Regions from separate parts of the Halobacillus shinanisalinarum genome, predicted to be linked through region 1. Evidence: riboswitches for the same ligand, from Rfam matches in the RefSeq annotation. Region 1 holds a riboswitch; each other region holds the start of a gene.

Region 1 (5,757 bases):
TCAAGCCATTTCCAATTCTCATACAACCTAATTCGACCGTCGGGTAAGATTTCTGAAGTTGAAACACATTTTCCGCCCCTTATCTCATTATAGATATTAACGTGATTATATCTAAACTCCAAACACCCATCTTCTCTCACCATTCCAACCAGTGTGCCTAATCTAATTTCTCCTCCATTATAGGTCGCTGAAATTATATTTCCATCTTGTTTATAATCGAAAAAAGTTTTTGAAGAAACTTCTCCATTCGCTGTATTTTCAACTGAAACAAACTTACGTCCGTTATAGTCTATCAAAAAATCGCCTCCTAAAACACTTAATTTTCAGATACTTTATCATAAGTTTATTTGTATAGCTATTCATTTGGCTTCTTCAACTACTTCTTTACAATACAATGAGGAACAGGCACCTTCCTGATTCAGAAAGATGCCCAATTGTTACCTTTACTTTTCAACAACTACTACTTCATTATTAATTTTTTCTCTAATCTGTCGGGCTGCTTCAACCATGTTTTTAAGGGCATCCGTTGTTTCGTTAATTCCTCTTGTCTTCAACCCACAGTCAGGGTTCACCCAGAATTGTCTCGGGTGAAGTACGTCTAATGCACGCAGGATGCTGCTTTCCATTTCATTCACTCCTGGCACTCTTGGACTATGGATGTCGTAAACGCCTAGGCCAATCCCTTTTTCATATGACTTTTTCTCAAAATCTGAAATTAATTCTCCGTGACTTCTGGCGGCTTCTATGGAAATGACGTCGGCATCCAATTGGTCAATGGTGTCCATGATTTCCCCGAACTCGGAATAACACATATGTGTATGGATTTGGGTCTCATCATGCACAGAAGACGTGGCAAGCCTAAAAGCGTAAACGGCTTCCTCCAAATATTCTTTTTGTTTTTCAACTTTTATCGGCAAGCCTTCTCGTAAAGCTGGTTCATCCACCTGAATCATATGGATGTTATTTTCTTCTAAAAACCTTATTTCTTTTTGTAGAGCCAAGGCAATTTGTTTAGTGACTTCAAATTTGCTGATATCTTCACGGACAAATGACCAATTTAAGATGGTTATCGGTCCAGTCAGCATACCTTTCACAGGTTTTTTTGTTAGAGATTGAGCGTAGGTAATTTCTTTTACTGTCATCGGTTTTGTGAGAGATACATCTCCATAAATGACGGGAGGTTTGACGCATCGGGAGCCGTATGATTGGACCCAACCATATCTCGTAAATGCAAACCCATCCAGTTTTTCTCCAAAGAATTCGACCATATCGTTGCGTTCAAACTCTCCATGTATGAGTACATCGAGCCCGATTTCCTCCTGGCGTTTTATCCATTCGTAAGTGTTCTCTTCAATAAACGATTGATAATATTCATCAGACCATTCCCCTCTTCGCCATTTCAGCCGTGCCTGACGAATTTCTTTTGTTTGTGGGAGACTACCAATCGTTGTTGTCGGCAATAGCGGAAGCTCGAAATAATCTTGATGTATTTTCTGGCGACTGGAATAGTGGGTTGAACGTTTTGGTTCAATATCTTTCCATAACTCTACTTCCTTTTGAACGTCTGCTTGATTTCTACTGGAAGACTTCCATAGTAATTCAATACACCGTGTACGTTCTTCTATATTTTTTTCAATCGTATGCCTACCATCATTTAGCCCTTCTGCTAACACTGTCACTTCTTCAAGCTTTTGGTCAGCGAATGACAGCGCATTTTTTATGACAGGGTCCAAGTCCTGTTCGGTGGTTACAGTTACTGGAACATGTAACAAACTGCAAGAAGGCTGTACGATAAGTCGATCTTTTTCAACTTCCGAAAGGAGATGTTCAAGTTGTGCGTATTTTGTGTCTAAATCTTCACTCCAAATGTTTCGGCCGTTAATCACCCCGGCAGCCAGATATTTATCTCTAGGGAAACCGTGCTTCTTCAATGAATCTAGATTGGCTCCCTCATCATGGACAAAATCAAGGCCTATCCCGGCAACTGGAAGGGAAACGACCTCCTTGTAATGATCAACGGATTCAAAATACGTTTGGAGAAGGATCTTTAAACTTGAAACACCATTTTGCATAGAGTCATATACTTCTCTAAATAACTGTATATCATCTTTGGTCATCGGCGTTGTTAGGATAGGTTCGTCCACCTGCACCCATTCGGCACCAGCTCTTTCTAGCTCATGAAGAACTTGTATGTATAGGGGGACAAGTTTTTTCAGCAGATTTTTAAATTCCTCTTTCTCATAACCCTTCGCCAATTTCAAAAATGAAACAGGACCCAGTATAACCGGCTTTCCTATGATTCCGAGTTTTTCTTTAGCTTCCAAAAAGTAATGTAACAGCCGATTCTCCGTTAGTGTTGGCTGGGCATCCGATTCAATCTCAGGCACAATGTAGTGATAATTTGTGTTAAACCACTTTGTCATTTCAGATGCCACCGCTTCATCATTACCTCGAGCGATATCAAAATACAATTCTATTGGCACTTCCCCACCCTTGTGTTGAAAACGGTCAGGTATAAAACCAAACATAACTGCTGTATCAAGCACATGATCATAAAGACTAAAGTCACCAACAGGAATGAGATCAATACCGATGTCCTGTTGCTTTTGTAGATCGTTTGTACGCAAATTCTCCATTTCAGACAAAAATTCACTTTTAGTTAAGTTTTCTTTCCAAAACTGTTCTAGGGTTTTTTTCCACTCTCTCTTTTCGCCTATTCTTGGATAACCAATCGTTGAACTTAATACTTTCGTCATCTTCATTCCTCCATTTTAAGTTTTGTAGACTAATAAAAAAATCTCCCTTTTTAAGAGAGATGGTCATGCAGCATTGGCAAATTCAAACTGTGGAAACAGCCTGAACACGTTACGCTCATAACACCTCCCTATACCTCGTAGGTTTAGTGCATTGTCTCAGGCAGGTCTCCTGACTCCATGATCTTCACTCCCCTGCGCCTTCCCACCCTTTTCTAACAAAAAGATAGTGACACTTCTGCAGGTAGCTACCATTTACAGTGGCGGGACCGTGCCGGATTTTCACCGAGCTTCCCTTTTAAGTTGAATAAGTTACAACACCTGAGTAATCAACGGTATTTAGTTTTCTATGCATGTATGTGTATTGAAATAAGAAAAAGCCTCTCTATATTTAGAGAGGCTTACACATACGCACCCCTCTTATTTCCCAAAGCATTTGCTTTGCTGGAATTAGCACATTATCAACGACTAAACGCTGACAGGTTGCCGGGCATCATAGGGCCAGTCCCTCCGCCTCTCTGAATAAGAGTTTTAATTTAGTTGGTTAAAGGCATACTAGCATGAGGTGAGATAACTGTCAATGTTTTCTGACAAAGATAAAATATAGTTCGCTTTCCTTAAATGATGTCATTATATAGTAAACCCTCATCAAACTGAATAATTTTCAGTCTCTCTGTATTTTTTATGAAAATACTTTTGTACATCTCTTCTCCCTGTTCATTTTCAAAAAGGGCCACGCGTTTATGCGAGTTATCCTCCATTATTTGAATCGAATGCGTTTCTAAATTAATATGTTTTTGCCAAATAGACTTTTCTTCAAATTCTTTTAGATTCTCATGATTAGCTGATCCTGTTTCTGTTTTTACTGTGTTTTCATTTGCCTTCACCCCATCGTTGCCTCCACAAGCTGCAAGGAATAGCATACTCAGCGCAATCAAGATTGTCTTTTTCATTTAAAACATTCCTCCTTCACATTTACCTTCTATGTTAAAAAATGATACTGATAGTTTCCTTAGAATAAACTAAGAATTCGATGAGAAACTTTAGGTCTAAGTGACGATTAGTGCTTTCACGGGGAGTCTCCTCTGCTTAAACAGAAAGCTATCCTGATAAAGAAAGGGACTTTTTTTCTGCTTCAACTATAGACATTTATCAGATAATGTTTTACTATATCCCCTTGTACTTTTAAAACATACAGCAAAGGGGTGTAACAAATGACCCGTTTACAAGTTTCAAGAAACATTGTTTTAGCTGTTTTTATGATTTCAACATTTGCAGTAGGAATGACAGAATATGTCGTAACCGGATTGCTCACTCAATTTGCTTCAGATCTTAATGTAAATGTTTCAACAACCGGCTTACTCTTAAGTGTCTATGCAATCAGTGTTGCTGTTTTTGGTCCTCTCCTACGAATGATTACGATTAAAGTTCCGCCTAAACCCTTGCTTATCAGTTTGATGGTTACCTTTATCATGAGTAATGCAATGGCTGCGATGGCTCCGAATTTCGAGATATTGTTGCTTTCAAGGCTATTCTCAGCAGCGATGCATGCCCCATTTTTTGGACTCTGTATGTCCATTGCCTTTACTATCTCCAAGCCAGAAAAACGCCCAAGTGCGATCGCAGCTGTCCAAGGCGGCCTTACGATTGCCATTATGCTCGGTGTTCCTTTTGGATCGTTTATTGGAGGTGTTTTGGACTGGCGTTATGTATTCTGGTTCATTGTTTTACTTGGTATAATTGCACTGATTGGTCTCGTATTGGTTACACCTAATCAGAAACCTGCAGTTGCACCAAAATTACGCGAAGAACTTCGTATTTTTAAAAATACAAATGTTTTACTTGTGCTTGCGATTATCGTCTTTGGATTCTCCGGCGTTTTTACGGCGTATACCTTTATAGAGCCAATGCTTCGTGAATTTGCTGGCTTTGGGGTTAGCGGTATCACCACGGGGTTCTTTTTCTTTGGGCTCGGTGCCGTTATTGGGAACTTTGTTTCTGGTAGAATACATCCTAACTTCTTAACAGAACGCCTAATTCTAGCTTTAGGCATTTTGGCAGCCGTTTTAGTACTATTCACATTCCTTCTTCCATTTTCAATTCTAGCCTTTGTTATGTGCTTTTTATTTGGAGCAGGAACGTTCGGCACAACGCCTATTCTTAATTCCAAGATTATCCTGGCAGGCACCGAAGCCCCTTCATTGTCAGGAACCATTGCAGCATCGATCTTTAATTTAGCCAATTCTATTGGTGCAACACTCGGCACAATCTTCCTGGACATAGGAACAGGTTTTACGTTAATCACGCTTATTGCAGCCGGGATGATCACATTTGGAATGATTCTAACTATCATTACCCATAAGGTAGAAGATAAATCCCTTTTCTCAACTGCAAAAGGCTAGGCCAATCAAGGTCTAGCTTTTTCTTAATGATCTAAAAAGTCCAATCCAACTTGTGCTTATACAGTAAAATTGAAACGAATCATACAAAACAGTTGACTAACATACTATACGGGGGTATTGTATAAGTATAAGAAAGTGCTTTACCATTTGCTAATGAAGACTCTGAATCTAAGTAATTTTAAAGGAGGATGAAGATGATGCGTAAAAAAATGATAATGGGAATGATTCTACTCATCTCTGCATCGCTGTTAGGCGCATGTACTAATGAAGAACAGGGCCAGCCGGAAAATGAGGAAAACAAAAACATGGAATCCAGTTCTGATGAACATAAAGACATGAACCATTCCAGCTCAGGTGAAGTCCCTAACGATTTAAAGGCAGCGGAGAATCCAACCTATGAAATTGGAAGTCAAGTGATGATCAAAACAGGTCACATGAAAGGAATGGAAGGTGCTGAAGCAACCATAACCGGCGCCTACGATACGATAGCCTATGTTATTTCTTACACACCGACTACTGGCGGGGAGCGAGTTGAAAACCATAAATGGGTGATTCATGAAGAAATTGAAGACGCTGGAGAAGAAAAGCTGGAACCTGGAACA
Region 2 (5,757 bases), 2.4 Mb from region 1:
ACTGAGGCAGTGACCCAATTTAAAGCCCTATTTCTCCAAATTCCCCGGGCCCTGACAAGTATAAAAGTAGACCGAGGATCAGCCCGAGAATAAAAGTTCCTGCAACAGAAATAATCGTCATATATAATGTTTCGTTCGTTGCCGTGATCATTTCTTCTATCTTCACGTTAGGAAATAGGTTATTAAACATTCGGATTCACCTCCAATTGTACTGAGGTAGTTCCAATGTAGGCAATAGCCCGGGCGATTTCCTCTTTTTCCCCATTAAATTGGACAAAGAGTGTTCCATATGCTCCTTTTTGTGTCTGAGTTATTTTCCCGTGAAGGATATTGATATCCACATCAAATTCTCTAGACAATTCACTGATTAACGCCTGATTTGTACTTTCACCAACAAAATGAAGTTTGATAATTTCACCAGTTTTATACGTTTCATTAATAAGTTCGAGTGAATCTTTCCGGTCAGGATCACCCATTACTTGATCAACGAAACGCTTGGTTACTTGTTGTTTTGGATATAAAAATACATCTAATACATCACCCGACTCGACGACATGTCCTTGTTCCATTACAGCAACGCGGTGACATATTTTACGGATTACGTGCATTTCATGAGTAATCAGTACAATCGTTAATCCAAGTTTATTATTAATATCCACAAGCAAATCTAAAATGGAATCAGTTGTTTCCGGGTCAAGCGCTGAAGTTGCCTCGTCACATAGCAGCACTTTAGGGTTGTTGGCTAAAGCACGAGCAATCCCTACACGTTGCTTTTGGCCTCCACTTAACTGGGAAGGGTAAGAACCTCCCCTTCCAGATAAACCAACAAGATCAATCAATTCGTTGACCCGACTTTTACGCTCCTCTTTTTTCATACCCGCTATTTCTAATGGAAAGGCAATGTTATCAAAAACAGTTCTTGACCATAGTAAATTAAAATGTTGAAAGATCATGCCCATCTCTTGCCTGGCCAAACGAAGCTTGCTCTTGCTCAACTTCGTCACATCCTGGTTTTCAATAGTGACATTTCCACCACTCGGCTCTTCTAAACGATTCAAAAGTCTAATAAATGTACTTTTCCCTGCGCCACTATAACCAATGACTCCAAAAATCTCCCCTTTTTCAATAGAAAGATCCATTTTATCTACCGCGCGAACGTCTTGATCCTTCGTATGAAAGACCTTAGACAAATCCTTAATCGAAATCAATATTATTCCCCCTCTATACAAAAAAACGCCTTTCTGTACGAGAACAGAAAGGCGTTTACACGTCTTGGTTGTCTGTTCTCTTATCTGCCAAAGTTTAACTTTGCAGGAATTGGCACCTTTTCAAGTTATCAAAACTTGACGGTTGCCGGGCATCAACGGGCCAGTCCCTCCGCCTCTCTGGATAAGAGATATATCATTTTAATTCATTACCACTTTAAGTTAGTCAAGCATCATAAACAGGATTTTAGCACCATGCATATCTACTGTCAACAAAAAAAGTCATTAAAAAATCCCTTCGTAAAAGAAGAGATGTTTTAATTGATTCTCTTCTCATCTTTCAAAGCTAAATGCTTTGCTGGAATTAGCACCGTGTTCTTTCAAACCGGTTGCTGGGCATCATAGGGCCAGTCCCTTAGCCACTCTGGATAAGTGAAGATGTCGCTATTCATTTAAGTGTGTGTTCAAAAAGTTGACGAATGAGAAACAAGAAGTTCGAGGCGCGAAAAGTTTTGAGGACCGCAAGCCGTATGCTTTTCATACGTGAGGACCGGAAAAACCGAGCAACGAAGAAATTCGCCGTTTATCATTTGGTGACTTTTTGAACATCCTCTTTAAGATTTATGTTAGCATGGTACTGCATTCTAGTCAATAGAACAAGAGGTGAATAGGCATGAAAAAAGCTATAGACTTTCAAATACCATATATAAACTCTAATAAAACGTACCAATTAAATAATGACCTTGGTAAAGTAGTCATCCTAACATTTTGGACCTCCTGGTGTCCCGACTGTGGGGTTGATTTACCAAAAAAAGAACAACTCTTTCAATCAATAGATCGTGAAAAAGTGAATATGCTAACAATTAATGTGCAAGGGCGCGAGAGAAATGATCAAGATGGTAAAATTTTCACTGACAAATTCCTCACTCAGCCAACCCTAGAAGATCATCATCGTAAAGTGTATGATGAGTACAACTGTGAAGGAGTACCAACTACTATTATTATTAATCGAGATGGTTACGTTACACACCAATTTGGTGACAAAGCTTCCTTTTTAACTATCGTAGAAGCGATTGGCACCTTAATTTAGTGTGAAAGCATCAGTAATGATTCAACTAACAGGACGTCCCTATATTCCCCTTCGAACCTAACGATGGAGCGTGGCAGTGAAGTTAACTTCAAATTACCGCCAAAAAGCTGCTGAAAAACTTTATTAGAGGAGGAAATCGTAAGTGCACCCTTGAGGTTGTTTTCGTGCACGAGTTTCATCCCCTCCCTTGTGATAGAAACATTAATAAACTCGGATCTATTGTCTTGAATCTTTAAAAACACTTTTCTCTTCTTCCATTTTGGGAGTAAATCTCTTCTGCTGTTCACCCGTTTGATCCATTCCTCTACCATTTCAACCAAAACAAGCCCCCTTAATAACTTTATTAAAGTTTTCGAGGTAAAGGGGGCTGAAACCTTCCTTTATTGAATAGAATCGTTCGTCATTTCCCGGGAAATCGGGCTATCTTTTTACATATTCTGATACTTTGCCAAGCATATGTGGTACCGAGTGAAAGGCATATACCTTTTCTATCACATGCCCACTCTCCATTATAAGCAGACAAGGAACACTTTCGATCTTATAGTCCTGCATCAGACCTGGATTGAGAGAGGCGTTTAATTCATAAAACAGTTCTGTTTGATACAAGTCTTCAATCGTATTTAACATTTTTCTGGCAACGTGGCAGGTTCCACAAAAAGGACTGTGAATAAATATGAGTGCTTCTTTCTTTTCGTGGAGTTGTTTTACTATATTTAATCGTTCTAAAGAAAGCAAGTTCTTCCTCCTAAATTAAGTAAATCGGCTTAACGTTGAAATGACGGCTAAGCAAGGCACGAGCCAATTCAGGCTCAGGAGTGGCTGCAACTTCTCTAAAAGCCTTATCAATATAAATGTGGATCGCATGTGGAAGTTCCTCTCTCAACTGCTTCCGAAGTTTATAGCCAGAATCGTCTTCATCTACCAGGATAAATACAGGACGGTGATCAAGGTTGTTATCAAGGATTAATTCCTCCATTCTCTCAACACCTAATGTACCGTGTGTACATATGATCTCAACAGGGTCCTTCAATACTTTGTTGAGCTTCTTTTTATCAGTAATTCCTTCAACGATTACAATTTTCTCTTCATTCAACCCTATCACCCACTATACAGAAGCAGACCATGCTGTGTTAGCATGGTCTGCACATGATTAAATATCAGTCTATGATCATGCAGGCAAAACCACAGGTTACCTTGCCTGTACCTTTTTCTAAAAAAAGTTCACCTAGTCCTCGTTGATCATTTCTTCATATTGTTCAGGAGACATTAGTTCGTCCATCTCAGAGGAATCGCCTGGTTCAACAACAATCATCCATGCTTTATCGTAAGGAGATTCGTTAACGAATTCCGGGCTGTCTTCAAGCTCCTCATTAATTTCTACCACTTTTCCACTTAGCGGCGCATATAATTCTGATACTGTCTTAACAGATTCAACACTGCCGAATGGCTCATCTGCTTCAATGTCATCGCCTACTTCTGGAAGTTCTACGAAAACAATATCCCCAAGTTCAGATTGTGCGAAGTCAGTAATTCCAATACGAACTTTGCTGTCTTCCTCTTTCACCCATTCATGTTCTTCAGAATAACGTAAGTCCTTAGGTAAACTCATACCTATCCCTCCAAATTTAAAATAATAAACAGAAATTATAAACATAAAAGCTTTGTGCTTTTATTTCCAGCTATTTGCTCACTGAACCCACGCTTCAATGAACTGATCTTCCTTAAAGCCGACGGTCACTTTTTTTCCATCTGTTACAATCGGCCGTTTAATTAACATACCATCAGAAGCAAGATACTGAATCATTTCTTTTTCTGAAGCATCCTTTAACTTATCTTTCATATTTAGTTCACGATATTTCTTCCCGCTTGTATTGAAAAATTTGCGGGCGGGGATTTCACTATGATTAATAAGTTCTTGAAGCTTGTCTTCATTAGGTGTGTGATCAACGATATGTACTGCTTCATAATCCAACCCTTGATCGTCCAACCATTTTTCAGCCTTTTTACATGTCCCACAATTAGGATACCAATAGAAGGTTAATGACACCTTTTCCCCTCCTTCATTCATGGTTGATTCTTATTCTACCACACTAATACTAAAAATATCATTCGATAGTTCATAATGAAAGCAATTCCTTTCAAGAAAAGCGAAAAAGTAAAGCCCTGACAATGAATAACTTCACAGCCAGGGCTTTCGTTATTTAAACAATATACTTTTGTTCATTAATAAGTGCACTGGCAATTTCACGTTTTTTAGCAATTACATTTGTAGGCGTATGGCGTGTCAGCTTACGTAAAGCACCAAGCATCATCCGTAACGAATCACCAGATTCTGCGGCGATTAATGTTTCTTTTGCGTGACCTTCTATTCGGTTGAATGCCTCCTGTACATACACTTGGGTGTAAAGAAGCTTTTGCTTGTTTTTATCTTCTCCTTGCTTCTGAATGGCTTTCTCTGTTCGTAGGATAGCAGACTCGATGTTATAAATTTCACCAGTAATATCCGCGATATTTACAAGTAGCTCTTGTTCATTCTCTAATTTCTCCCCGTATTTTTGTGCGGCAAGACCAGCAGCTAACAAGGCAATCTTCTTCGCATTCTTTAACACATACTTTTCTTTTTCAAGTGCTTCATCGCCTGGCTCCTCAGGCATCATTGTCATGATTTCCTCTTGTAACGCTTGTGCTTTTTGTAGCAGCGGCAGTTCACCTTTCATTGCTTTCTTAAGCAATGTGCCTGGTACGATCATCCGGTTAATTTCATTTGTTCCTTCAAAAATACGATTAATCCTTGAATCACGATACATGCGCTCGACTGCGTACTCTTGCATAAAACCATATCCACCATGAATTTGGACAGCCTCATCAGCAGCAAAATCCAACAATTCAGTAGCAAACACCTTATTTAGAGAACATTCAATAGCATATTCCGCGATCACTTTTGCCACAGCCGCTCCATCTTTTAATTCTTCCTCACTTAATTTGCCCATGCTTTGTTCGAATAATCCTACCGTACGGTAAACGGAACTTTCGTTAGCGTATGTGTTCACGGCTACAGATGCAAGCTTTTCTTGAATTAACGGGAAGCTTGAGATCGGTGTTTTGAACTGTTTTCGTTCATTAGCATATTTCACGGCTACTTCGATCGCCTGTTTCGCCCCGCCAACACCACCAATTGCTAACTTATAGCGCCCCACGTTAAGAATATTAAATGCGATCACATGACCTTTTCCGATTTCACCAAGTACATTTTCAACAGGGACTTCAACATCTTCAAGTATTAATGTACGGGTTGATGAACTTTTGATCCCCATTTTCTTCTCTTCAGGACCTGTGGAAACCCCTTTATAGTTCCGTTCAAGGATAAATGCAGTGAACTTTTCCCCATCGACTTTTGCGTAAACAACGAACACATCAGCAAATGCAGAATTCGTAATCCACTGTTTCTCACCATTTAAGACA
Region 3 (5,757 bases), 210 kb from region 1:
AAAAGGCTAGATAAACTTTTCATCTCACTACCTTCCCTAGTACTTATTGGTCAAAAAATGCACAGTATGAATGAGGCCGCTCATTCAATTAACACCCTTAAGGAAACAAATAAAATTTATCATTCATTAATAAGAAAAAGAACCTTACACTATGATGAATTGTTCATTGAGAAGTTGGTGGTTCCCTTGATAAGAGAGAATAAACTCTCAACTCTAATTGACGACCATCTTTTCCCGTTAATTAAGTATGACCAAGAAAACGATAGCAACCTGCTTATTACACTAGATACATATTTAAGTCATCAATGTAACAAGCAAGAAACGGCTAACGCTCTCTTTATTGTGCGCCAAACCCTATACCATCGCTTAGATAAGATCAAAAAACTTTTGAAGACAGATTTCACCTCCTCATATGATCGCTTATCCCTGGAAATTGCCCTCTGGTCGTTTAGAAATATAATAGATAAAAGGAATAATAAATAATCCTTAAATTAATAACTAGCTTGTCTAACACGAATATTGAGGTATCCGTTTGTAATCCTTTCAAACTCAGACGATAATCTTGTGAACAGCATTGACAACAAATTGGAGCTACTGACTAAATCCATAGCTCTTCTTCAACAGAAATAAAGTACAGATTGTAGCTGAGTGTAGCCTATCTAAAACTTGTCTATCCTATAACTTCCTACAACGTTGAGTTATTTTTTCATAGGTTTAAAGAACATCTTTCAAAAAGACATCCTCTTCCTCTTTTGTTACATTAGACGTTGTGACTAAGCTCGTCACAATCATCACAACAAACCCAGCAGCAGCGGCAAGGAACAGGGATATATAAATGTTTTCAAAAACGTTCAGGCTAGTAAAAATAACATAGAGCCCAGTACCTGAAATCAATGATGCGATGGCACCGTTCCCATTGGATTTCCCCCATAAATAGCCCAATACGATCGGCGCAAGGAGACCACTGATAATCGCTGAGAAACTAAACTGAATCAGTATCGCCAGCGACTCCGGTCGATCGAGCGACAGGTAAAAGGTGACCAAACCAACAAAGACGAGTGAGCCTTTTGCTACTTTTACCGAGCGTACATCCAGTTGATGCTGTGATAACTTCCCTTTTGATAGAATCGGAGCCAGCACCTTGTACAGATCGTTTCCAATGCTTGATGTAATGCTCAAATACAAGCTGTCTGTACTTGATAAAATGGCTGAAATAATTCCAACGATAATAATCGCAGCAATGATCGGCGGAAAGGCTTCTAATATATAGACGGGAATGGCCGAGTCCGCACTACTAAGCGATGGAGCCAGCACTCTAGCTGCCAGACCACCCAATACCATTAACACAGTAATGAAGAACATGCCGAGACCCGCTGACATCGTAAATGGCCGGAGCTGCTCCTCGGTTTCCAGTGATAACACTTTATTAAGCAGGTGTGGCATAACAACAAAACTGATATGTAAAAATTGCACGGACAAAATGGCCAGGACACTATTGTAAGGTCCATTTAGTGGTGCGACCAACTCCGGATCAATCGCCTCCAGTTTACTAGAAAGTTCCCCGAATACATTCAGCCCCCCACCTATGGTCCAGAATAACGACACAAAGATCAGAATGGAAGTAATAACCATCAGAGTTCCTTGAATGCCATCCGTAACAATTTGCGCGAAGGCACCTCCAAGTCCGATATAAAGAATCGTAATGGTCACACCAATCAGAATGCCCCAGAAATAAGGAATGCCGATAACGGATTCAAAAATCGTGGCTAACCCGACATTTTGACCGACAATATAGTACACATTAAACAGCACCAAACAAGTGACTAGTACTTGCAAAGTTTTGCTGTTATATCTTCTCCCCAGCCATTCAGGAAGTGTGGAAACCCCGCCGAACTTCTTGCCATATTTCCAAAACTTCTTAGCAAACAACAGCAGGGCGATCCAGCCAGCCCCAAAGCCACCCAGCGTGTACCATAGTACGGAGACTCCATGCTCATAAGCTAATCCAGGCACACCGATAAACAAGTTGGCACTGGCGAAGCTTGCTGCATAGCTAGCCCCTACCAGCCATGGACTTACTTTCCCTCTTGCCGTTGCAAAACCGTTCATCGATTTACTATGCTGGTTCCCCTTTTTTCCAATCCACGTCACAAAAACAAAGTACAGAGCTAACAGGCTGACTAGTGTCCATAATAGTGGTCCCGTAACGAGTTGCATTAGTTGCGCCCCCCTTGGGTAGATTTTCCATAGCTATGATTCCAAATGAGTAAACCAATTCCCCAGAAAACAGCTAATGCGATCCAATAGATTGTAAACATATGCCTCTCTCCTTTTCTCTAATAATAAAAATTCTTCTGTACCGCAACATCTTACAGGACCATATAAAAAAGCCCCTTTCAAAAGAAAGAGGCTGAAATATGTACTGCTTCAACCTCTTATCTTCCAGACATCAATCTGTCTGTTGGAAGTAGCACCGTTCCCCTTGTAGGGTGGTTGCCGGGCGTCATAGGGCCAAATCCCTCAGCCAACTCTTGATAAGAGCGAATTCGTTATAAAATTAGTTCAAATAATCTGATAAAAAGCATCATAGCAGAGGTAGGAATTCCCTGTCAACACTAACATTAGCTTCAAATTCCGAATCCGCAGTTGACATACACTTCGCTTTCCATGGGCGGCCAGCGAGCCTCCTCGAACGTCACTACGTTCCGTTCTGCGGGGTCTCCCTTTGGACGCTGTTCCCATAGGAGTCTTCGTGTATGTCAACTACTAATATGAAATACCATTTTTAACTTAAATGATTAGAATTCTCTTAACCTGCACCACCGCAGGGTAAATTGCAGAATATTTTCAAAGTAGTGATTGACACCTTTTCGGATATGCTGTATATTTTTCATCAACTTAATATTTAATGATATTTCTTATCCCGAGAGGTGGAGGGACTGGCCCTTTGAAACCTCGGCAACAGACTGCATCAAGTACTGTGCCAATTCCAGCAGGCGGGAACGCTTGAAAGATAAGGAAGAGCTCTCATACATGTACGGTTATCAGCCTCTTCTTTTTCTTTTAAAAGAAGGGGCTTTTTCATGTAACTGAAGCTTATTTACATAAAGTGAGAACTTAAGGAGGAATCACAATGAGGAAACAAATGATCTTAAATGCTTTTGAAATGAACAGCGCGATGCACAATTCTCACGGACTATGGAAGCATCCGAGAAATGAGCGTCACCGCCGCTATAAAGACTTAGATTATTGGATGGACTTAGCGAGATTACTAGAAAGAGGCAAATTTGATGCCGTCTTCCTTGCTGATGTGCTAGGAATCTACGATGTTTATAAAAAAAGTAAAGACCCATCAATTCGTGATGGATTGCAAGTGCCATTAAATGATCCCGCCCTTGTGATCCCGGCGATGGCCAGTGTGACCAAGCATCTATCGTTTGCGATGACGGTGAGCACCACTTATGAAGCTCCATTCGGAAACGCCAGGCGCTTCTCCACCCTCGATCACCTGACAAAAGGGCGAGTCGCCTGGAATGTTGTGACCTCTTACTTGCCAAATGCCGCACGTAACTTTGGGCTTGAAAATATGATCAAACACGACGAACGTTACGATATCGCCGATGAATACCTTGATGTATCCTACAAGCTCTGGGAGACAAGCTGGGAAGATGACGCATTTGTAGAAGATGCCGAAAACAACACACTAGTTGATCCGGAGAAAGTTCATGAAATTAATCACGAAGGAAAGTACTTTTCCGTGGAAGGTCCGCACTTAAGTGAACCATCCTTACAACGGACACCTGTCATCTATCAAGCCGGCACATCCGAACGAGGACGTGAATTCGCCTCCAAACATGCCGAGTGCATCTTTGTCGGAGGACCGACACCTGAGCGAATTCGCTACTATGCTGATGATATTCGCAAGCGGGCCGAAAACCATGGACGGAATCCAGAAAACATTAAAATCTTTTCTTTTCTCAGCGTGATTGTTGGCGAAACGACTGAGGAAGCGGAGCGGAAGTTTGAAGAATACGCGCGCCACTGGAGCCCGGACGCCGCCAAAGCACAGTACGGAGCAAGCGGCTACGACATCGCCGAATATGAAGAAATGGATCCCGACCTTCCATTTGAATACACGAAGTCTACAGAAGGCGGACACTATAAAGCGGCAACACTAACTAAAGATGCCCCTAAAAAACTAACTGTCGGCGAAGTGCTTAACCGATTTGAATCACCAGATCGTAACAGTATTATCGTAGGAAATCCGAAAGAAGTCGCAGACGCGATCCAATTCCAGTTTGAAGAATCAGGCGTAGACGGTTTCAACTTAAACCATCTAGTAACGCCTGGGGATCTGGAAGATTTTGTGGACCTGGTAATACCGGAGCTGCAAGAGCGTGGGTTGTATAAGAAAGATTATCAAGATGGTACGTTGAGGGAGAAGCTGTTTCCGCATGGAGAAAGTGTGCTGCCTGAGGATCATCCAGGGAGTCGATATAGGTATTCGTTTACTTAAATGAATGAAGTCCCTGTTCCTTCATACAACAGGGAACAGGGACTTCATGAATACACTAACCTATACGATTTCCTCCGAAAAAATGAGGTCACACCGTGTTACGTTCTAACTGTTCTTCCATTTCTTCCTGTTCCGAATCCGACAACTTGACGATTGAAAATCCGATCCCAGCATAAATCATCGATAAAATAGGAACAGTAAAATTCAAAATCGCATAAGGGGCGTATTCAAAAGCATGAACGCCTAATGTTCCAAGGATAAATACGCCACAGGTATTCCAGGGGATAAAGACAGATGTTAATGTCCCGCCGTCTTCCAAAGCGCGCGAAAGATTTTTGGAGTGGAGCTTTTTCTTTGTATAGACTTTGGCATACATTCTCGCTGGAACAACGATGGAAATATATTGTTCCGAACAGGTAGCATTTGTCGCAAAGCACGATAGAATTGTTGTTGGTACGAGACTTCTCGCAGATTTTGCTAATTTCAAAATTTGATCAACAATCACTTTTAACATTCCTGTATTCTCCAGAATACCTCCAAACGTCATGGCAACGATGGTCATGGACACCGTGTACATCATGGAATCCAGACCGCCACGGTTAAAAAGGTTATCCACCATTTGATTGCCTGAATCAATGGCAAAACCCGCCTGAAGTGTCTGAACTGTATTACTCATGGCATCGCCCTGGATAGCGATTTGACATAAAAAACCTAATAGTATACCAGCTATAAGTGCAGGGACTGCAGGAACTTTCCGAATTACAAGCAGAATTACAGCTAATGGAACAAGAAGCAGCCACGGGGAAATCACAAAGTTTTCATTCATAACCTTCATGGTTTGTTGAATATTTTCCATATTGACGGATTCCGAACCAAACCCTCTCCCCAAGAACCAATACACCCGAGAGCAATGATTAAAGCTGGAACAGTGGTGTACAGCATGTGGCGAATATGTTCAAATAAATTCGTCCCCGTTAACCCTGAAGCAAGGTTCGTTGTATCCGATAATGGGGACATTTTATCGCCAAAATAAGAACCGGAAATAATAGCACCCGCAACCATTGGTGCAGAGATTCCCATGCTGACCCCTATCCCCATGCCGGCTACTCCGATGGTTCCCATGGTGGACCAGGAACTCCCAATTGCAAGGGCCACAACAGCACAAATGATTGTAATCGCTACCAAAAACATGGACGGCGTAATAAGTTTTAACCCGTAGTAGATCATCGTTGCCACAATAC
Region 4 (5,757 bases), 2.0 Mb from region 1:
CTAGTCGACAATTGACTCCAATTACATCGGCCCCCGCTGTTTCTAAGGTCGTCAAGGCTTCAGTCAGCGAGGTACCGTTCTGCAAAACGCCAGGCTCATGCATGGACACTTGGGTGATGATAGGGAGATTCGTTTCTTTTCGAGCAATTTGTAAGACTGTCATGAGTTCGTCTAAGTCATAAAAGGTCTCCATTAAAATACCATCCACTTCTTCAAACAGCATACAGTAGAGCTGTTCACGAAAGCTTCGTTTAATTTCAGTAAGGGATACCGCTTGTTTTTTGATACCACGAATACCGCCGATCGTTCCTGTCACATAATGATTTTCTGTTGCCGCTTGCCGGGCAAGTCTGACTGCTGCCGTGTTGATTTCTTTTACCTTGTCTTCTAATCCATACCGAGATAGTTTTATATAATTGGCGCCATACGTATTTGTTTGAATGATATCAGCGCCAGCATCTATATAGGCTTTATGGACATTGATTATTTCTTTGGCATGGGAAAGATTCAACTCTTCAAAGCATTGATCGATTCCGTAAGAGTAAAGCAATGTTCCCATGGCACCATCTCCTACTAATGTCCGGGTTTGAAGGGCTTCTTTCAGGTTCATGATTATCCTCCTGTCTTCGTTTGTAATTCGGTGTACTGCAGAGACTGAGCGGCAATTTTCCTTAGGTTATCCTTGAAAAAAGAGGTGATTTTCAGCCTTTGTGTACATGTTTCTAACGGGGCACTTGCGTCTTTGTGCTTTGCTTCCCTCGTAAACTAGTTAGTGCTTTGTCAAGATCGTCTAGCAGGTCAGCGATATGTTCAATTCCAACTGAAAAGCGCAAGAGGCGGTTGCAAACCCCGTAGTGTTTTCGCTTTTCCTCAGGGATGTCGGCATGGGTTTGAGTCGCTGGATACGTGATGAAGCTTTCCACACCCCCAAGACTCTCTGCAAAGGTAATGATGTTGAGATTTCTTAAAAAAGGGTCAATACAGTTCTCAGCTTCGAGGCGAAAGGAAACCATGCCACCACGGCCAGGATAGAAGACATGTGTGACAGCATGATGGCTTTCTAAAAAGGAAACGACTGACTTCGCATTTCTCTCATGCTGATTCATCCGCAAAGGCAGAGTTTTCATCCCTCTCATAAGCAGCCAGGAATCGAAGGGGGAGAGGACAGCGCCAATTGTGTTTTGATAGGTCGCTAACTTTTTACATATGTCAGGATCTTTAGCGACAAGTACCCCCGCCAAAACATCATTGTGACCGGCTAGATATTTCGTTGCGCTATGAATGACGATATCTGCACCTTCTAGTAAAGGTTGCTGTAGAATTGGCGTATATAACGTGTTATCTACGACGAGCAGAAGGTTATATTTTTTTGCAATTCTAGCGATTGCAGGAATATCAGCCACATGCATAAGCGGGTTTGTGGGTGTTTCGATGTAAACGGCTTTGGTCTTTTCAGTTATATACTGATCTAGGTTGGATAGATGCTGACTATCACAGTATTGAAATTGCAGTCCGTACTGATCGGATAGGTGTTCAAACAAGCGATAACTTCCACCGTATAAGTCTTCGGAAACGAGAATTTCATCTTGATGTCCAAATAAGGACAAGGCAGTTTGAATAGCGGCCATTCCTGAACTGAAAGCGAAACCCGCCTCACCGTGTTCGATTTCTGCAATGGAGCGTTCAAGGATCGCCCTTGTGGGATTACCTGTTCTGGAGTAGTCAAAGCCTGTTGATTCACCAATGCCCGAGTGTTGATAGGCCGTAGAAAAATAGACGGGAGCACTAATGGCTCCTGTCGAGTCTGCATTATTTTTACCGGTATGAACTAATTTCGTCTCCGTATGAGAGGTACACATCTTCATTCTCCTTTTTATAAAAAATATGGAAGTTGTTCAAAGCTATCGAATGGTAAGTCGTCAATTATTGAACATGTACGTTTAGATAAAATAAAAAAGCCTTCTTAAGAAGAAGACTTTACGATACCCTATCCTTCTTCTTATCTCCCAAGTTCAAAAAACTTGGTGGAATTAGCACCATACTGGTTAAACCAGTGGTTGCTGAGGTTTCATCGGGCCAGTCCCTACACCTCTCTTGATAAGTGAATAATATATAATTTTTTGTTAATGAATGATCTACACCAACTTAAAAACAAAGTAAGAAGGTATTTACTTTACTTTCAGGATTAGCTTTAAGTGTTGTTGGTCGATTCATTGCGACCTGTGTCTTTTCGTTATTCTTGAACGTGATATTTTATGGTTGGTGGTTGCGAATTACACTACACGAAAAAAAACAAGGAATCAAGGGAATATTCAAAAATTTTAATAATTTTTTAAATCCGATTAAAACACTAAGAAAAAAAGGCTTTAAAGTGGATACATATAAATTTTTTGTTTAATGACAGTAGCTAACTGCTGTATATTTTTCTGTAATCAAATAGAATAATTTCTTGTCCAGAGGGGTGGAGAGACTTGACCCAACGTAACCCCGGCAACAGACTATTCATAGTACTGCGTTAACTCCTTGTGCTTGATAGATAAGAAGAGATTTAAAATTATATTAAGTGACTACCAGATAACTAAAGGTAGCACTGCCAAATTTATTTTGGTCAGATGCTGCCTTTTTTGTTGTCTTATTAATAAGCTGCCAAGGAAACAATCATTATTTCGTTTAGGAGGGCACCTTAGGAATCATAATGCAGTTTATTTATGATTCCCTTTGCTCCTGAGATGAACAAAGTAGCGAATGCCATTGGACCTTGGTGGGTACTGTTGTGTAGCAAAGGAAACGGGGTTACTAACTTAGCTTACTTCACCAACAGCAATGGATTTAAATCACAATCATGTGTAGAAGTACTGTGTATTGGATAACGCCTTTAATTAGCTAAGCCGTTCAGTCATCAGTATTTTCGCTGAAAGATCGTACTCTAATCGGATGGGTCTTTTTTTCTTCTAAAAATACTATGTCAGATAATCTGACAGATTAGTTGTGCGAATATTTTGATACTGGTAAATTAATATCTAACAAGCAATGTTAATAAATATTACACAAAAGAGGAGAATTATAATGGATGAGATTTTTCTAATGAATAACTTATGGATTGTTATCTGTACGGTTTTGGTGTTATTTATGCAAGGTGGATTTATTTTACTCGAAGCAGGATCAACAAGAATGAAAAACGCTGGTCATATTGCCGGCAAGACAGTTTTTACCATAGGAATTGTATCGATAGTCTTTTGGGCTGTAGGTTATGGACTAATATACGGGGAAGGAAATGCATTCATAGGGTTTTCTAATTTCTTTTACGGTGATGCGACAACGATCGGGGAAGGGTTAGCTGGTTCTGTAGACTTCTTTTTCCAGCTGGCATTTGCTGCAATTGCCATGACGATTGCCTTCGGTGGTTTTGCGGAACGTGCAAAATTATCCGCTTATGTTATTTTTGCAGTCCTGTTTTCTATTTTGGTTTATCCTGTTATCGCCCATTGGATTTGGGGAGGCGGTTGGTTAGCTGAGCATGGAAAGCAAGATTTTGCTGGTTCGACTGTGGTTCATTTAACGGGAGCTATGGCCGCTTTCGCTGCTACAATTATTTTAAAGCCGCGTATCGGTAAATATAATAAAGATGGTTCTTCGAATGAAATTGCCGGACATAACCAGGTGTTTACGGCATTAGGTGTACTTATTCTTTGGGTAGGTTGGTTTGGATTTAATGCAGGGAGCACATTTGGTGTAGCTGATGCCTTTTTTGGTTATGTTGCCCTCAATACACAATTAGCAGCTGGTGCAGGTGCAATTGGTGCTATGCTTGTTGTTTGGGCTGTCACAGGCAAGGCGGATGTTCCGACAACACTAAATGGAGCTTTAGCAGGGCTTGTTGCTATTACTGCCTCTTGTGGATTTGTTGAACCTTGGGCGGCTGTTATTATTGGTTTGATTGGTGGGTTTATTGTTTTTTTCAGTATGAAGTTCTTTGATAAGAAGAAAATTGATGATCCTATCTTTGCTTTATCTGTTCATGGTACGGTCGGTGTATGGGGCACACTTTCAAATGGACTATTTGCAACAACTGAATTAGCAACCGTTGGGCAGGCGGGTTTATTCTATGGTGGTGGATTTGCCCAGCTTGGTGTACAGGTGTTAGGTGTTGTTAGTAGCGGACTTTATGCGTTCGCTGTCGCATTCATCATCTTAAAAGTAATGGAGAAAGTGATGGGTGGGCTTCGTGTATCAGAGGAAGAAGAAATAATCGGCCTTGATTTAAGTGAGCACGGTGGTTATGGCTACCCAGAGAGCATCCCTCAACCGAATTCGAATCAAACAGGTGCTTAAGATAAAACGCTGTTAATCGAAACAAAGGATTGATGCGAGTGTTGAAAAGTTATGTAGAATTAAGACAATGGCGTGTACGGAATCTGAATGCTGTTTCGACTGACCATAGGAGGTTAAACTTATTCCACGATGAGCTGATTAAGGCAACGGTTCAAGTGGCTATGGAGAAAGTTCGAGGGGAGTGTGGGGATCCCCCTGCTCCCTTTGCTTTTTTTCTGATGGGAAGTGCGGGAAGGTTTGAACAGTCAGTTTGGAGTGATCAAGACCATGGAATTATCTATGATAGTAGTGATAATTGCCAAACTTATTTCCTGACGTTAGGGGCTGAAATTAGCCACGGTTTAACCCTTGTCGGCTATGAACGATGTGAAGGAATGGTAATGGCATCCAATCCACTTTGGTGCCAGTCCATTCATGCTTGGAAAGTACAAATTTTAGATTGGTTAACGGAAGCTAGTTGGCAATCCCTGCGTCATTTTTTAACCCTGTTTGATTCTCGTGTGTTAATTGGAGAGGCAGACTATTTAAACAAATTAAAGAATAAGGCATTTACAATCCTACAACATCAGCCGGAGCTCTATCTTCGCTTAGTGGAGAATGTTGATTTTATAAAAAAAGGAGTAGGTGTGTTCGGTCAATTGCTTCCAGAGCAGCATGGAGAAAAGGCAGGGAATATTCAGTTAAAACAAACAGCTTTTTTTCCTTATGTAAATGCAATAAGGTTGTTAGCTTTAAAAGAGAGGATAGGTTGTTCATCTACTTTATCACGGTTTAAAGAGCTTCAGCCTATCTATCCATTTGTTAAAGGATTTGAAGGTGATTTTATACAATTGCTTGAATTTCGTCTGTATTTTAGGAAAGATGCGAAGAGCTATAAAGAAGTGCAGCTCATACCGATTGATACCTTATCAAGAGTTAATAAACAGGAACTTAAACAGGTGATAAAAAGAGGTCATAAGCTTTTTTCTGAAACCAAAACAATAGTAGAAAAAGAGTGCTCTCCATGATTATGGATCAGGTGATTCAATTCATAAAACAGTTGTCTGGGAGATCGGATGGCTTTACATCGTTATCAAGCCAAACAGATCCAGAGAAGATTGCTTATATGAGAGATTTACAGCGTGAATTAAAAACCAAAGATGTCTTAGATAGTACATTTGATGAATTAAAAGTGGTTGTGTTTGATTTAGAAACGACAGGGTTCTATCCGTATAAGGGGGATCGGATTTTATCGATTGGCGCCGTCAAGATGGAGGGGGATCGCATTCTGGAAGAAACCTTTTATTCACCTGTTTACAGTGCTTCTGCCCCTTCCGAAGAAATTCAACGTTTGACAGGAATAACGAAAGACATTCTTGAAAATGCGGCCACGCTTCATGACGTGTTGAAAGAATTCTATCAATTTATTAAGAGTGATGCGTTAGT

What was found. Region 1 has a riboswitch for S-adenosylmethionine ahead of metE (5-methyltetrahydropteroyltriglutamate--homocysteine S-methyltransferase). Riboswitches for the same ligand answer to the same signal wherever they lie in the genome.
Region 2: another riboswitch for S-adenosylmethionine. It lies ahead of MUO14_RS04720 (methionine ABC transporter ATP-binding protein); the one in region 1 lies ahead of metE (5-methyltetrahydropteroyltriglutamate--homocysteine S-methyltransferase).
Region 3: another riboswitch for S-adenosylmethionine. It lies ahead of MUO14_RS17600 (LLM class flavin-dependent oxidoreductase); the one in region 1 lies ahead of metE (5-methyltetrahydropteroyltriglutamate--homocysteine S-methyltransferase).
Region 4: another riboswitch for S-adenosylmethionine. It lies ahead of MUO14_RS02705 (methionine biosynthesis PLP-dependent protein); the one in region 1 lies ahead of metE (5-methyltetrahydropteroyltriglutamate--homocysteine S-methyltransferase).

Annotation. Positions count from the first base shown of each region.
Region 1 is NZ_CP095074.1:3,344,776-3,350,532, reverse strand. Features, by position in the region: gene MUO14_RS16620 (avidin-fold protein) at 1-296, opposite strand, end outside; gene metE (5-methyltetrahydropteroyltriglutamate--homocysteine S-methyltransferase) at 444-2,756, opposite strand; cobalamin riboswitch at 2,899-3,093, opposite strand; SAM riboswitch class I at 3,171-3,282, opposite strand; gene MUO14_RS16610 (hypothetical protein) at 3,371-3,706, opposite strand; gene MUO14_RS16605 (MFS transporter) at 3,968-5,155, shown strand; gene MUO14_RS16600 (YdhK family protein) at 5,350-5,757, shown strand, end outside.
Region 2 is NZ_CP095074.1:887,524-893,280, forward strand. Features, by position in the region: partial or broken gene MUO14_RS04715 (methionine ABC transporter permease) at 1-190, opposite strand, end outside; gene MUO14_RS04720 (methionine ABC transporter ATP-binding protein) at 183-1,208, opposite strand; SAM riboswitch class I at 1,286-1,396, opposite strand; SAM riboswitch class I at 1,536-1,640, opposite strand; gene MUO14_RS04725 (TlpA family protein disulfide reductase) at 1,879-2,295, shown strand; gene MUO14_RS04730 (hypothetical protein) at 2,292-2,615, opposite strand; gene MUO14_RS04735 (thioredoxin family protein) at 2,716-3,030, opposite strand; gene MUO14_RS04740 (toprim domain-containing protein) at 3,041-3,388, opposite strand; gene gcvH (glycine cleavage system protein GcvH) at 3,521-3,904, opposite strand; gene MUO14_RS04750 (arsenate reductase family protein) at 3,983-4,342, opposite strand; gene MUO14_RS04755 (acyl-CoA dehydrogenase family protein) at 4,497-5,757, opposite strand, start outside.
Region 3 is NZ_CP095074.1:3,556,089-3,561,845, reverse strand. Features, by position in the region: gene MUO14_RS17610 (PucR family transcriptional regulator) at 1-483, shown strand, start outside; gene MUO14_RS17605 (sodium:solute symporter family protein) at 715-2,217, opposite strand; SAM riboswitch class I at 2,433-2,541, opposite strand; SAM riboswitch class I at 2,916-3,020, shown strand; gene MUO14_RS17600 (LLM class flavin-dependent oxidoreductase) at 3,134-4,516, shown strand; partial or broken gene nhaC (Na+/H+ antiporter NhaC) at 4,605-5,757, opposite strand, start outside.
Region 4 is NZ_CP095074.1:500,338-506,094, reverse strand. Features, by position in the region: gene MUO14_RS02710 (bifunctional homocysteine S-methyltransferase/methylenetetrahydrofolate reductase) at 1-610, opposite strand, end outside; gene MUO14_RS02705 (methionine biosynthesis PLP-dependent protein) at 723-1,859, opposite strand; SAM riboswitch class I at 1,997-2,104, opposite strand; SAM riboswitch class I at 2,447-2,543, shown strand; gene MUO14_RS02700 (ammonium transporter) at 3,067-4,332, shown strand; gene MUO14_RS02695 (DUF294 nucleotidyltransferase-like domain-containing protein) at 4,365-5,339, shown strand; gene MUO14_RS02690 (exonuclease domain-containing protein) at 5,336-5,757, shown strand, end outside.